4 regions of the Cohnella massiliensis genome follow, and region 1 is predicted to be linked to each of the others. Evidence: riboswitches for the same ligand, from Rfam matches in the RefSeq annotation. Region 1 holds a riboswitch; each other region holds the start of a gene.
The links. Region 1 has a riboswitch for cyclic di-AMP ahead of B7E11_RS10200 (TrkH family potassium uptake protein). Riboswitches for the same ligand answer to the same signal wherever they lie in the genome.

Region 1 (3,408 bases):
AGCATAATGATGATTTTCCCCGCCGTCGACAGCTCCGTCGTCAACCCCATCGAAAGCCCCACGGTGGCGAACGCGGAGGTGGCTTCGAACAGGACGCCCATGAACGACGCGTTTTCGGTTACGGACAGGATCATCGTCGCCGCCACGAGAATCGCAAGAGAGAAAAAGGTGATCATGATCGCCTTGTACACCTGGGTTTGGCCGAGACGGTGGCGAAACAGAACGACGTCCGTTTTCCCCCGGATGACCGCGTAAACGGCGGCGACCAGCACCGCGAACGACGTCGTCTTGATTCCGCCGCCCGTCGAGCCGGGCGACGCGCCGATAAACATCAGCCAGACGATAAAAAACTGCGTCGCCTGGCGCATGTCGTACATGTTGAGCGTGGTGACGCCGGCCGACCGCGGCGTTGCCGAATGCAGCAGCGCGGCAAGGAGCTGGTTGCCGAAGTTTAACGGCCCGAACGTTTTCTCGTTCGTATATTCGAAAATGAAAATGACGATCGCGCCCCCGACGAACAGCAGAACGGTGACGCTCAGCACGACCTTGGAATGAAGCGACAGCCGTTTGCGCTGCGGCCACTCGACCAAATCCGCCAGGACGACGAAGCCCAGGCTTCCGCAAAGGATCAAAATGATGGAAATGACGTTCATGTAAGGATCGGAAACGTAATCGGACATGCTGCGAAAATCGCCGAACAGATCGAACCCGGCGTTGTTGAATACCGATACCCCGTGAAAAATGCCGTAGTACAGCGCGCGTCCGAGGCTCATTTCCTCCATGAACCGGATCGCGTAAAGCAGCGAGCCGACCGCTTCGATCGTCAGCGCATACAGCACGACTTTGCGCACGAGCCGGACCAGACCCTCCAAAGTGTTCTGATTCAGGGATTCCTGCAGCGCAAGCCGGTCCCGCAGCGAAACCTTGCGCCGAAGCATGAGAGCGAACAGCGTTCCCATCGTCATGAAGCCGAGTCCTCCGACCTGGATCAGGATCAGAAGAACCCAGTGGCCAAACGCGGAAAAATGAGTTCCGGTATCCACCACGACGAGACCGGTCACGCACAGGGCGGAAACCGAAGTGAACCAGGCGTCGATCCAGCTCAGCGTTTGGCCGCTCACGACGGAAACCGGCAGCTTGAGCAGCACGGCCCCGACCGCGATAAGGAACGCGAAGCCGAATACCAGGGTGCGATAAGGCGAAGCATAAAGCCAGCGAACGGCTTTTTTGTACAAGTCGGTCACCTCGTTCGAAGTCAAGCGTCATCCGTTCCGTCCAAACCCGTGAGGGCGAAAAGTTCACCCTTAATCTTTCCGAAATCGCAAAAAAAGACACCGGCACTCCGGTGTCTTCGCACACTGAGTCCTGTTCGGCTGCAGCCTACGAGGTTAGCTGACGGGTTCGGGCCTGAACAGGCAGCCCTATCCCGCGCGCCGCCTGCGCGCGCAAGGAATTCACCCCGACCGCGGCGCCAATGCGGCGGCGGCATTTGGTTCCCCCGTTTTCTTGCGGAAATTCGGCTGTTTAGTATGATAGGGAATAACGATAATAATCGAATGCAAAATTACATACCATCGCATTATAGTCTCTCCGCTTAACGCGGACAACTGCCAAATCCGGCTAATAATGCAGTTTGGAGCGTTAATTGCTTCGGCAAGCGGCGGAAACGGGGAGCGATGCATCAATCTTCGCGGTTATCTTCTATTTTCGTTAATTTAGCTAGCAATCGGGCGGAAAACGAGAAAAAAAGAATTATGCGTCCGGTGTATGCGTTTACCTGAACGATTCGAAAGAGCGGAGTGATCGAATTTGATTTCGAAGCGTTGGCTCGTTTGGTCTGCCATCGGTCTCGTCTTGTATTTTTTTATCCAAGTGGCGCCTTATTTCGGTTCCTTGCAGGACTCCGGGGATTTCGGCATGCTGACCCGCGAGGAAGCGAAGTCGGCGGCGCTTGAAGCGGCAACCGCTCGGTTCGGCATTCCCGCTTCGGACCTGGGGGAAGCGCGCGCAGCGCATCTGTCCGACAGCGAGGGCGTGAGCTACTTGTCCAAAGAAAAGCTGCTCGAAGCTTATAACGACGCGTGGGACGAGCGCTTTCCCACCGATGTTTATCGCGTGGACATTCCGCTGGGAGCCGAAAGCAAGCTGGAACTGTCGCTTCACATGAAAACCGGGGAACTCGTCGCGTGGCGCCACGCGACGGAAGGACGATCGACGGGCGGCGCGGACGAAGATCCCGCCCTCCTTGTCCGGCAGGCTCGCGAAACGTTGGCCGAATGGGGCTTCGCCGCGGAAGACTGGGAACCGACGGGCGAAGTCGCCGCGGACGGCGCGGTCGGCTTCCAGTCCCGGAAAGCCGGGCTCGGAGAGGCGAAGCTGCAAGTGTTCGTCAAGCCGGCGCAGCGTTCGCAAGCTTCCTCCGGAACCGGCGCGGAAAGCTCGGCAGCGGAAGACGGCATCCTGCCCGACCGCGCCGGGAGCGAGCTTCGGTACCGGCTTTTGCCGCCCGCATCCTTTATGCAGTATTTGGAGTCGCAGGAGGAAAAGGCCGCTCTCCTGTCCATTTACGGCTCCATGCTTCCGCAGCTCGTCCTGCTCGTTCTTGCGGTCGTCTACTCGGGGGCGTACAGCAGTTGGACCTCGTACCGGCGCGGGGCCTTTTTGGCCCCTTTGTTTTTTGTTTTGTATGCGGCCTTTACGTTCAATATGGCGCCCGCCTTCCGGGCTCAGGCCATCGAATCCGGCATGGGGCAGCCGGAAGCGGCGGCGTTCGGATCGATCGTTTTCAATCTGATGATGCTCGCGGCGATGGCGCTCCTGACTTACTTCTCCGCGGTCGCCGGCGACGGCCTGTGGAAATCGGCGGGCCGCGATTTGTGGCCGAGCTGGCGTCAGCCCGACTACGGCCGGCGGGTGCTCGCCGGCATGGGTCGGGGCTACTTGCTGGCGTTCATCGTGCTCGGCGTCCAATCCGTCGCGCTGCTTGCTTTAACCTTTTTGCTCGGGTCGTTCTCTTCCTCCGACGTCACGCAATCGACTTACAACATGACGTATCCTTGGCTGATGCCGCTGCTCGCCTGGTGCGCGGGCATCTCGGAAGAGCTGCAGACGCGGCTGTTCGGCATCGGACTGTTCCGCCGCTGGCTGACGGGCGGGGCTCGCCGGCTGCTGCGCCGGGAGCCGTCTCCGCGGGCGGCGAAAGCGCTGACGTTCGCGGCGATGCTGCCGGCTTCGCTGCTATGGGCGTTCGGGCATGTCGGCTATGCGATCTATCCCGTTCACACCCGATTGATCGAGCTTGTCCTGATCGGCTGCCTGTTCGGCTGGTTCATGCTCCGGTTCGGCCTGATCGCCGTCATTTTCGCCCACGTTTCCGTGAATTCGATTTTGATGGGCGTGCAGATGCTG
Region 2 (3,408 bases), on a different contig from region 1:
AAGTCGGACATCATCCGTTCGATCACGGGCTTGCACCGGGGAAATTACTATTTGTATTATCCGGAAGACGAGGTTCGGAGGAAGGCAACGGAATTGGAGCCGGAAATCCGCGAGCTTTTCGGAATGTAAAAAAAAGAACTTGCAAAAGCAAAAGGAGACGCCATACGCTATGTTATTCGACACGCACGCCCACCTGGATTCGCCAAAGTTTGACAGCGATCGCGAGGAGGTCATCGCCCGCGCGCGGGAAGCCGGCGTCGAAACGATCGTCAATATCGGCTTCAACCGGGAGACGATCCCGACGACGATGGCGCTCGCGGAGAACTATCCGTTCATTTACGCCGCCGTCGGCTGGCACCCGACCGACGCGATCGACATGAAGTTTGAGGACGATTTGGCCTGGATCGAACGCTTGTGCGCCCATCCGAAGGTGGTGGCGATCGGCGAAATCGGGCTTGACTATTATTGGGATACGTCTCCGAAGGACGTTCAGCACGCCGTTTTCCGGGAGCAAATCCGTTTGGCCAAACGCCTGCGCAAGCCGATCGTCATCCATAACCGGGACGCCCACGAGGACGTCGTCCGGCTGCTTCGCGAGGAAGGCGCCTCCGAGGTCGGAGGGATCATGCACTGCTTTTCCGGAAGCTGGGAAACGGCCAAAAAATGCCTCGACATGAACTTCTATATTTCGTTCGGAGGACCGGTTACGTTCAAAAATGCAAGGGTTCCCAAAGAGGTGCTCGCGAACGTGCCGGACGACCGTTTTTTGATCGAAACGGACGCCCCGTATTTGACTCCGCACCCCTACCGAGGGAAGCGAAACGAGTCCGCTTACGTGCGGTTCGTAGCGGAGGCAGCAGCGGAAATAAAAGGGAAATCCGTGGAAGAAATTGCAAATTTAACGACCGAAAATGGTCTCGCCTGTTTTCGTCTACCAAGATAAAACGCTAACAATCGAAGAAAAATCATTTAGTTATGCGAAAAAACTGGTTTTTGATCGATGAAACCTAAAAATTCAGCTTTATTTCGTTCAAAAATGGAGGATTTCGCGCTTTGACCCTTCTTTACACCTTTGGCGCCGAGAGGTTATCATCTAATCCAAGAGTTTGAATATGGCATCCCTTTTCCAGTGCGCTGAGTCTCCGAACGGAGAGCGGGGGACCCGACGCGGAGGACCGGTTCGTACGCGAACCGCGATTTCTGCGGCCGAGTAATCTTGGGGTGAATTTTGCTGGCAACCGAAGCATCCGTCCAGGCCGGACGGTCCGTCGGATTGCGGGCGGATAGGGCCGCTCTCTTGGCCCGAACCCGACAGCTAACCTCGCAAGCGTATGAGAGAGAGGTCACCTCGTGCTGCCCATTTCCCTTTCGACGTCGCAAGCGGAGCCACGAACAGATCCTCTGTCCGTCGGCTTTTTTTGTTGTCCGTTTTTTGCGGGAGGAAGAGGCGAATGTTTTCGGGCGGCGGGTTGGTGCCGTTTACTGGTGAACGACGGCCGGGTGCTTTCGTGCGAAAGCCGCTCCGTGCGAAGCCCAGCGCCGTTAACCAAAAGGATAGTCGCGTCAGACGAAGTCATGCTTAGGCAGTCGACGGCGGGGCTATGAAGGAGGAACGAGAAAATGGGAACCGTTCCTGTCGGGAACACCCATGATCCACGACCGACCGGCAAGCTTTTCGCAGCGCGATGGAAGCATGAGCATTTGCGTTTGATCCTGCTCAGCGCAATTCTCTCTTTTGCTATGACCATCTTGTTCTTATTGCTGCTACACGGCGCGTCCGCCATGAGCGTAACCGTCGTGGACGGCGGGACGACAACCGTCATCAAAACGAAATCGTCCGATGTGCGATCGCTGCTCTCGGAGCACAACATCACCGTCGGCCCGCACGATCAAATATCCCAGCCGCTCGATGCCGAGCTGCAGGAGGGCAGCACGATCGCGATCGATCGCGCCGCGAAAGTCGTCCTGCAGGCGGACGGGAAGAAGGAGATCAAATATACGACCGCAGATTCCGTTCAGGAAGTTCTGCACGCCTCGAACCTCTCGTTATCGGCGGACGACCGGGTAACGCCCGACAAGTCGGCGCCGGTTACCGAAGGCATGACCATTCAGGTGCTGAGAGTGGATAAAGAGGTCGTGGAAACGTCGCATCCGGTGACGTTCGCCATCGTGGAAAAGCAGGACCCCACGCTGCCCGAGGGCAGCAAAAAAGTGATCCAAACCGGCAAGGAAGGCACGCTCGTGACGAAAACCGAGCGCGTCTATGTCGACGGTCGCCTGGTCAGCGACCAGCTGGTATCCAAAACGATCACGCAGCCGTCCGTGCAGAAAATCGTCGCGGTCGGCACGAAGAAAAAAGAGCCCGAAGTCACGACGTTGTCCTACGACGCTTCGGCTAACGGCACGGTTCAGCTTAACGGAAAGTCGGTCAAAGTGAAGCAGGTGCTGAAGAACGTCAAGCTTACCGCCTATACGGCGGGCCCGGAATCTACGGGCAAGGACGTAGGCGACGAGGGCTACGGCATTACCGCATCCGGAACGAAGGTGTCGGAGGGCCGCACGATCGCGGTCGATCCCGACGTCATTCCGCTCGGCTGGTGGGTCTACATCGATGGCATCGGCTTCCGCCGAGCCGAAGACACCGGCAGCGCCATCAACGGCAAAAAAATCGACGTGTATTTCGACAGCGAGAGCCATGCGAAGAAGTTCGGCTCCAAAAAAGGATACACCGTATACGTCATCGGCCCTGTCAAGCCTTCCGCCGACTAAAGCGGAGGCGCAAGGGCGATTCCCGGTCGTGCCGGATCCGCCGCCGCGGTCCGGACGGCCGGACGGCGTCAATCGGGGATGCCAACCGTAGACGCCGAAGAACGAGCACATTTGACATAGATAGCGGCAATTGCAGGGAAGGGGCTTTCGGGCCTCTTCTTTTTTGCATGGGCAAGGTTATAATAACGAGTAGGACTTTGCCCGTCCTTTGGGCGAACCCGAAGAACGGAGCGGAAGGATCAAGCGATGATTCAGGAAATGATTGTGGTGGAAGGCAAGGACGACACGGCCGCCATCCGGCGGGCGGTGCAGGCCGATACGATCGAAACCGGCGGCTCGGCGATCGGCGAAGACGTGCTGCGGAGAATCGAGCTGGCGCACAAGCGGCGCGGCGTGATCGTATTTACCGATCCGGACGCTCCGGGGGAGCGGATTCGGAAAATCGTCGCCCAGCGGGTGCCGGACTGCAAGCACGCGTTTCTGACGCGCGCGGAGGCGAGAGGCAAGGACGGCATCGGCGTGGAGCATGCGTCCGACGAGGCGATCCGCCGGGCGCTTGCGCAGGCGAGAAGCGGCGAGGCGGCGCCGGAGGCCTCGGGGGAGGCCGACATCGCCTGGTCCGATCTGATGGACGCCGGA
Region 3 (3,408 bases), on a different contig from region 1:
GTGCGCCCGGGATGGTGCTGCAAGTAATCGAGATAAATCAACGTGCCGCGGTCTTTTTTCATGCGGGCGACCGTGAACATGTTCGGCTTCATGGCGGTTAAATATTCCGACACGAATTTGCCGAAAGCCCGCAGCTCGTCGAACGTCGGGCCGGGCTCGATCGGCATGACGACCTGCACGCCCGTCGCTCCCGACGTCTTCGCGACCGCTTCGAGTCCGAGCCTGGACAGCATGTCCAGCACGGCGTCCGTCGCTTCCATAAGGCGCGGCTCCTCCTCGACGGACGGATCGATATCGAGCATCCAACGGTCGGGCAGCTCCTCGCCGATCCGCTCGCACGACACGTGGAATTCGAGGCTGTACAAGCTGCCGAGCCAGACGAGCGTCGGCAGCGAATCGAGCACGATGTACTCGATCGATCCGTTTTTGGCCGTGCGGACGAACGGCGGCGCGGGGCGCGGGCAATTTTTTTGATAAAAGGACGTCTCGCCGGCGATGCCTTCCGGATACCGGATCGTCGTCAAATATCGTCCCTGGCTGTGCGGGAGCAAATACGGCGAGAGGCGGGCCAGCGTTTGAACATAGTCAAGCTTGGTAATGCCGGACTCCGGCCATAGCAGCTTGTCGGGGTGGGAAACGTTCAGTTCGTCCTTGCCCATCGTTAACGTAACGTTTTGCGGCATCGCTTTCTCCTCGTCTGTCCGGCGGATTGTCGGCAACCGGCCTTTTCCGAAAATATACGCCAAAATCGGCCGTTTTATCCGCCGGAACATTTTCGCCGGCATGCACAAGCGGCGTTTTGCCTGCATAAACCGAACATAGCGGGAGCAAGGACGCGGCTTTGCCGGATGACGGAGCTTCGCGTTTTTCCTTCCGAACGTTTTCGAAAATGAGGTGAACGCCTTGAGCAATCCGCTGACCGCCGCCGTATTGCTTCTGCTTGTGTTCTGGACGGGAACGGCTCTGTTCATCGCCGTGCATCCGGAATGGTTCCGGAGCTGGGTGCATCGCTTGAGAGGAACGAAGGAGCCCGAAGGAAGAACGTACCTGCCTTATCGGATCGGAGCCCTCGTTTGCGGAATTGCGGGCTTTTTGGGGTTGTCGTGGATTGGGTGAAAATCGAAAGCCGGATTTCGATGCCGATGGCGAAGCGGACGAACGGATTCGGTTAAGCCGACATGAAAAAAAAGGCTGCGCCCCGCCTCATGCGGCTGCGCAGCCTTTTGCTTTCGTCGCGGCGATTAGCCGATAAACATTTGGACCCATACGCCGTTGTAGTAAGCGACCCCGATCTTCGTGAAGTTTTGGCCGAGGATGTTCGCTTTATGGCCGGAGCTGTTCATCCAGGCGTTCATGACTTCCGCGGGCGTTCTTTGGCCCTTCGCGATGTTCTCGCCCGCGTAGTTGAACGACACGCCAAACTGCTTCATCATGTCGAACGGAGAGCCGTACGTCGGCGAAGTATGGCTGAAGTAGTTTTTATTGTACATGTCCTTGGCTTTGGCAAGAGCGACTTCCGACAGCTTGCTGTCCATCGCAAGCGCGCCGAGGCCGGCTTTCGCCCGCTCCGCGTTCACCAGCTTGGCGACTTCCGCGGCGTATTGCGATGTTTGGACGGTCGAGCCCGAGCCCGGGTTCGTGGTGCCCGGATTCGTCGTGCCGGAGCCGTTGCTGCCGGAACCGGCGTTGCCCGAGCCCGCGCTGCCGGAGCCGGCATTGCCCGCACCCGATCCGGCGCTGCCGTTCGATCCGCCGCTCGCATTGCCGGAGCCGGCGTTCGAGCCGGAATTGCCGTTGTCGGCGGACGGCGCGGACGGAGCCGTCGGCTTCGTCACGGTGCCTTGCGACAGGCCTTGCTTGATTTGGTCGAGCAAGCTGTCCAGATCGATGCCGTTAAGCAGACCGTTCAAATCGGAACTATTGATCGTATATTTGAAAGTATGCACGCTCACGTCGGCATTGGATGCTGCGGATGCAGCGCCGGCCGGCAGCGACAAGGCCGTAACCAGAGCGCCGGAAAGAGCCAGAGTACCCCAACGTTTGCTTCCCTTCTTGAACAAAAAGCATTCCTCCCTTTGTTTTGCCTGCGAGGTTAGCTGACGGGTTCGGGTCAAAGAGCGCCCCTGCCGCAATAGCTTCGATTAGCGGCTTCACCCCGAAAACTTGGTTCCCCCGCGTCTGCTCTGCAGACTTTGGCTTTGGAACGCTTAACATTCTATCAATCTTCCGACTCTATTTCATTCTATAAATAATGGTATGGAAGCGCAGGAAAAATAAGACGCCGCGTACAAAATGGCGTCCCGGATAGCCGCTGAGGGCGAAAAATTCGGGCACATTGGCCGGATGGCGGGGCGAGCGAGGCGATGAGGGCGAAAAATTCGGGCGCATCGCCGGATCGCGGGGCAGCGAGCACAGCGACATTTGATTGAGCGTGACCCCGGGTACGGATGCGTCATCCGAAATAACGGTCGCGAGAGACCGTTATTCGAGGAATTTCCCGAACTGCGGGCAAATAGCGGCCCCTGGAGGCCGCTATTATGTCAGAGCGAGGCAGTAAACGGCATCCACCTTTCGGGAGAACTCGGCGAGCAGCGTCAGCCATACGCCCGCTTACGGAGCCGTCTCCTTCGTTTTGCGCCCACGGGCCGTCCGCCGCTTCGGGGCCGCCGGAGCTTCCCCATCCTTCGCTGCCCCTTTGTCCGCCGGAACGGACTTCACCGCTTCCAGGCTCGCTTGCAGCGCCGACATCAAATCGATGACATTGGTTCTCTCGGCGGCCGGCGCGGTGACGACGTCCACGCCTTTGCCCGCGACTTTGCGTTCGATCGCCTCAAGCATCGCCACCCGATAATCGTCCGTATATTTGGTCGGCTCGAAAGGCGCGGACAGCTGCTCGATGAGCATTTTCGCCATATCGAGCTCCCGGTCGTTCACGTTCGCTTGCTGCGGCAAATTCGGAACGGCCTGGAGCGACCGGATTTCGTCCGGGTAGAACATCGTTTCCATGCAAATGCAGTTATCCACCGCCCGGATGGCGGCGAGGCTGCTTTTGCTCCGAATGGCCACTTTGGCGATGCCGATCCGTCCCGAATCCCGCATCGCTTCAAGCAGCAGGCTGTAGGCTCCCGCGCCGGCCTGATCGGGCGACAAATAGTACGTTTTTTGAAAATAAAGCGGATCGATTTCTTCCAGGGCGACAAAATCCAAAATTTTGATCGTTCGCGTATTTTCCGGCTTTACGGCCTCCAGCTCCTCGTTTTCGAACAGCACGAAATGCCCTTTCTCATATTCGTAGCCCCGAACGATTTCTTCCCATTCGGCCGGACGGTCGCAATGGGGGCAGCTGCGCGTATACGAGATGGGAGTCCCGCACTCCTTATGGATATATCTGAGGTGAATGTCCTTATC
Region 4 (3,408 bases), on a different contig from region 1:
GCGGTAATAAGAGCAACAATTGATATGCATTAACCGGGTGATACCGGTATTCAGGATCGGATATTGAAATTCCCCAAGGCAACATCGTTCGAAGGCCGTATTGCCAATGGGTTACCAAGTAAATCATCACCGAAGAAATCAACACGATGGATAGAACATCTGACGCTTCTCTCCAGTCGGCCTTACTCCTCCACCATCGATGTAGTAAATACATCATCGCGCCTGCAAAGGCGATTCTCGAACCGAGAGTTGTTCCAGGGTAAAACAATAGCGAGAACGGATTTGTAAGAAGTTGCGGTTCAGAAAATAAAGGGCTTACTTTCCATATCAAGATGCCAATCAATAAGGCGTTGAAAATGATATCCAAATGTTGAAGCGCATGCAGCGATTTTTTTCGGACGACCATTCGAGCGATTGAAAATCCAATAAGCGCGGATACACCATAATAAAACCAATCAGCCCGAATGACAAACGGTCCAATTTGCAGTACGCCTGTCATGACACGCCCCCATGTAGCAATAAAGGTTTCATCATCTGCAGTCCTCCTCTTCCCGGGAAACCACTTTATCGATGTTTAATACTACACAAAGTAGTATTTAAAATCAAAGTTAGAACTGCCGAAGTTATTTTTAATTATTACGGATTGTAGTATTAAAACTCGGATTCGTCAATCCAGGGAATATGAATTTTCGCTGGCATACCAACTGCTTTACCAACTTACCAAAAATTACGCCTTCAAAACTGCAAAGTTAACGTGTTAGCATATGCCTCGCAGCACCCCCCACCAATTCAAAATGGGAACAGGAGGATGTTTGAGGATGAGTTTGAGAATGAAAAGAAAGCTTGCCGTTGGATTTCTTGTGGCAACATTTAGCTTGGGCGTAGGAATTTCGAGTCTAGCGGACCCCGTTAGCGCAGCTCCCGTAACCAACCAAAGCCAGGTAAGTTCCGTAAGACAAAATATTATTAACAAAGGCTTGAAGTACTTGGGAACCCCGTATGAATTCGGTTCGAGCCGCAGCAACACTCGTACGTTCGATTGCTCCGACTTTGTCCGTCAGGCTTACAAGGAAGGGGCAGGTATTACGCTTCCTCCCGATTCGCGAAGCCAAGGCGCATATGTCAAAAACAATGGCTACTATACGACAAACTGGAGAGATCTGAAACCCGGGGACATTATGTTTTTCATGTCTTATAAAGGCAGCAAAGATTCCGATTACAAGGGAATCGACAAGAGCAAAGAGCGTATTACGCACAACGGCATCTATTTGGGGAATGGGAAAATTCTGCAGACGTATTCCGTCAAATCCGGAGGCGTACGAATCGATTCGATCGCAGGGACCCAATGGGAAAAACGCTTCTTGTTTGGAGGAAGCGTCCTTAAATAACGGACAAGCCCGCCAACTCGCGTTGGTGGGCTTGTCCGTTATTCAGGCATAGTTCTTATCGGATGAGTGTTCATCCTCAATCATTGCTGCATAATTCTCACCGCTCGCCACACGTCGTGCGGTAACATAACGTTTCTCATAATACGAATCCGACAATTTGCTTATCGTGACACCTTTACTGCTCGAAGCGTGAGCGAATTTGCCACTCCCTAAATAGATGCCGGCGTGCGAAATTCCTTGCCCGTCCGTATTGAAAAACACGAGATCGCCCGGACGAAGTTCGTCCTTCGCCACCTTGGTCCCAACTTGTGCTTGCGACTTGGAAGTCCGGGGCAGCTGGGTATCAAACTGGTCGAAGATGTAACGAATGAATCCGGAACAGTCGAACCCTTTAACCGTTGTGCCTCCCCACTTGTATGGAGTGCCAACGACATCGTTCACGGCCTTGTTTAGCTCGGGTTCATCGGCAAAAACACTTCCGGCACTTGCAAACAACATGGTGGAACCTAACAACAACGCTGCGATTTGCTTTCTCAAAGCTGTTCTCCCTTCGTTGCCTACGAGGTTAGCTGAGGGTTCGGTAGAAGGTTCCCTATAATCCCTTGTTTTCAGGATTAATACACCCAAGACGGTTCCCCCGTTTTCCGACTTCGGAAATTCGGCAATATGATGATTTATTATTACACAGTGTAGTACAATTCGATTTTTTCTTTCGAAATCCTCCAATTACAAAATTAGAATATTATCATTTATTTTTTGCCTTATTCGTCTTTGTATTCAAATGTTCTACATAATCAAAGTATAAAATACAGACATATGAACATTATCGATCCGGCAGTGACTGCACATAGCTGTCGGACATTCGCAGCAACTGTAACGCATCGTCAAATTGTTTTGGTGTTGCAGCGGTTTCTTGCGCTTGGCCACCGCTAAATTTGTAAGAAATCCCGTCATCATAGCCGTCGACCGGTACAAATACCCCTTTGTCGGTAATCAATGAACCGGATGGCAAATAATAGCGCTCAGGCAATAAATTCGTGGAATGATTCAGCAAATCCTGACCGAAATGGATATTGCCTTTCATTGATATTCCAAGTAAGTTGGAAACTGTAGGAAAGATATCCGTTTGTCCTCCAACTGTAGGGATTATTTGCGGAGAGACGCCAGGAATCGAGATCATCAAAGGAATGTTTAACATGTCCTGAACATCATACTCGCGTCCATAAATTTCTTTCATTAGGTCCTTTTCGCGAGTGCTTAACGTGTATTTGGGAAGACCTAAATGATCTCCATATAGGATGACAACGCTGTTATCCCAAATTCCGGTATCCTTCAACTTCTCAACGAACTGGCCAAGCGCCTTATCCGCATAATTCTGGGCTCGGACATAGTTCCCGACCAGCGTATTTTCGAATCGAGCCGGGAGTTCCATATTGTACTTGCGTTTAGGCAAATTGTACGGATGATGGCCGGACATCGATAAAATTTGAACATAAAACGGGTTGCCGCTTTTCCGCATGTCAAGAAGCTTATCCGTCGTTTTTTGGTACAGCACTTCATCCGATGAACCGAACGCGACAATATCGCTGTTTCCGAAATAATCGTCATCATAATAAGTTTGCCATCCGAGCGCTTGATAAAGATTGTTTCGATTCCAGAAGCGTACGTCATTCGTATGAAATGTCGCTGTCTGATAGCCATTGGCTGCTAATAACTTTGGCATGCTTGGCAGCTGTTTATTGGAGTAGACCATTGTCGCAGCGTCCCATTTCGGCACGTAAAGCGACGTATTGACCACAAATTCGGAATCGGATGTATTACCTTGACCCACTTGTTGAAAGAAATGAGGGAAATATAAAGATTCCCTCACGAGTTTGTTCAAATTCGGAGTTACTTCCTGTCCATTGAGCTTCAGGTTGATTAGAAAGTTCTGAAACGACTCCAATTGGATCAGAATGACGTTTTTCCCTTTCGCTTGCCCCCAATATTGGGGAGTCGTCAAGTCGGGATTGTCGATGTG

Region 2: another riboswitch for cyclic di-AMP. It lies ahead of B7E11_RS00350 (resuscitation-promoting factor); the one in region 1 lies ahead of B7E11_RS10200 (TrkH family potassium uptake protein).
Region 3: another riboswitch for cyclic di-AMP. It lies ahead of B7E11_RS15155 (CAP domain-containing protein); the one in region 1 lies ahead of B7E11_RS10200 (TrkH family potassium uptake protein).
Region 4: another riboswitch for cyclic di-AMP. It lies ahead of B7E11_RS18930 (C40 family peptidase); the one in region 1 lies ahead of B7E11_RS10200 (TrkH family potassium uptake protein).

Annotation. Positions count from the first base shown of each region.
Region 1 is NZ_LT821258.1:111,939-115,346, forward strand. Features, by position in the region: gene B7E11_RS10200 (TrkH family potassium uptake protein) at 1-1,235, opposite strand, end outside; cyclic di-AMP (ydaO/yuaA leader) riboswitch at 1,362-1,532, opposite strand; gene B7E11_RS10205 (CPBP family intramembrane glutamic endopeptidase) at 1,810-3,408, shown strand, end outside.
Region 2 is NZ_LT821241.1:65,522-68,929, reverse strand. Features, by position in the region: gene B7E11_RS00360 (HD domain-containing protein) at 1-129, shown strand, start outside; gene B7E11_RS00355 (TatD family hydrolase) at 170-943, shown strand; cyclic di-AMP (ydaO/yuaA leader) riboswitch at 1,123-1,345, shown strand; gene B7E11_RS00350 (resuscitation-promoting factor) at 1,783-2,769, shown strand; gene rnmV (ribonuclease M5) at 3,016-3,408, shown strand, end outside.
Region 3 is NZ_LT821259.1:278,141-281,548, forward strand. Features, by position in the region: gene ligD (non-homologous end-joining DNA ligase) at 1-683, opposite strand, end outside; gene B7E11_RS15150 (hypothetical protein) at 904-1,116, shown strand; gene B7E11_RS15155 (CAP domain-containing protein) at 1,242-2,060, opposite strand; cyclic di-AMP (ydaO/yuaA leader) riboswitch at 2,067-2,208, opposite strand; gene ku (non-homologous end joining protein Ku) at 2,611-3,408, opposite strand, start outside.
Region 4 is NZ_LT821259.1:1,114,435-1,117,842, reverse strand. Features, by position in the region: gene B7E11_RS18940 (prolipoprotein diacylglyceryl transferase family protein) at 1-499, opposite strand, end outside; gene B7E11_RS18935 (C40 family peptidase) at 819-1,388, shown strand; gene B7E11_RS18930 (C40 family peptidase) at 1,431-1,886, opposite strand; cyclic di-AMP (ydaO/yuaA leader) riboswitch at 1,928-2,062, opposite strand; gene B7E11_RS18925 (LTA synthase family protein) at 2,212-3,408, opposite strand, start outside.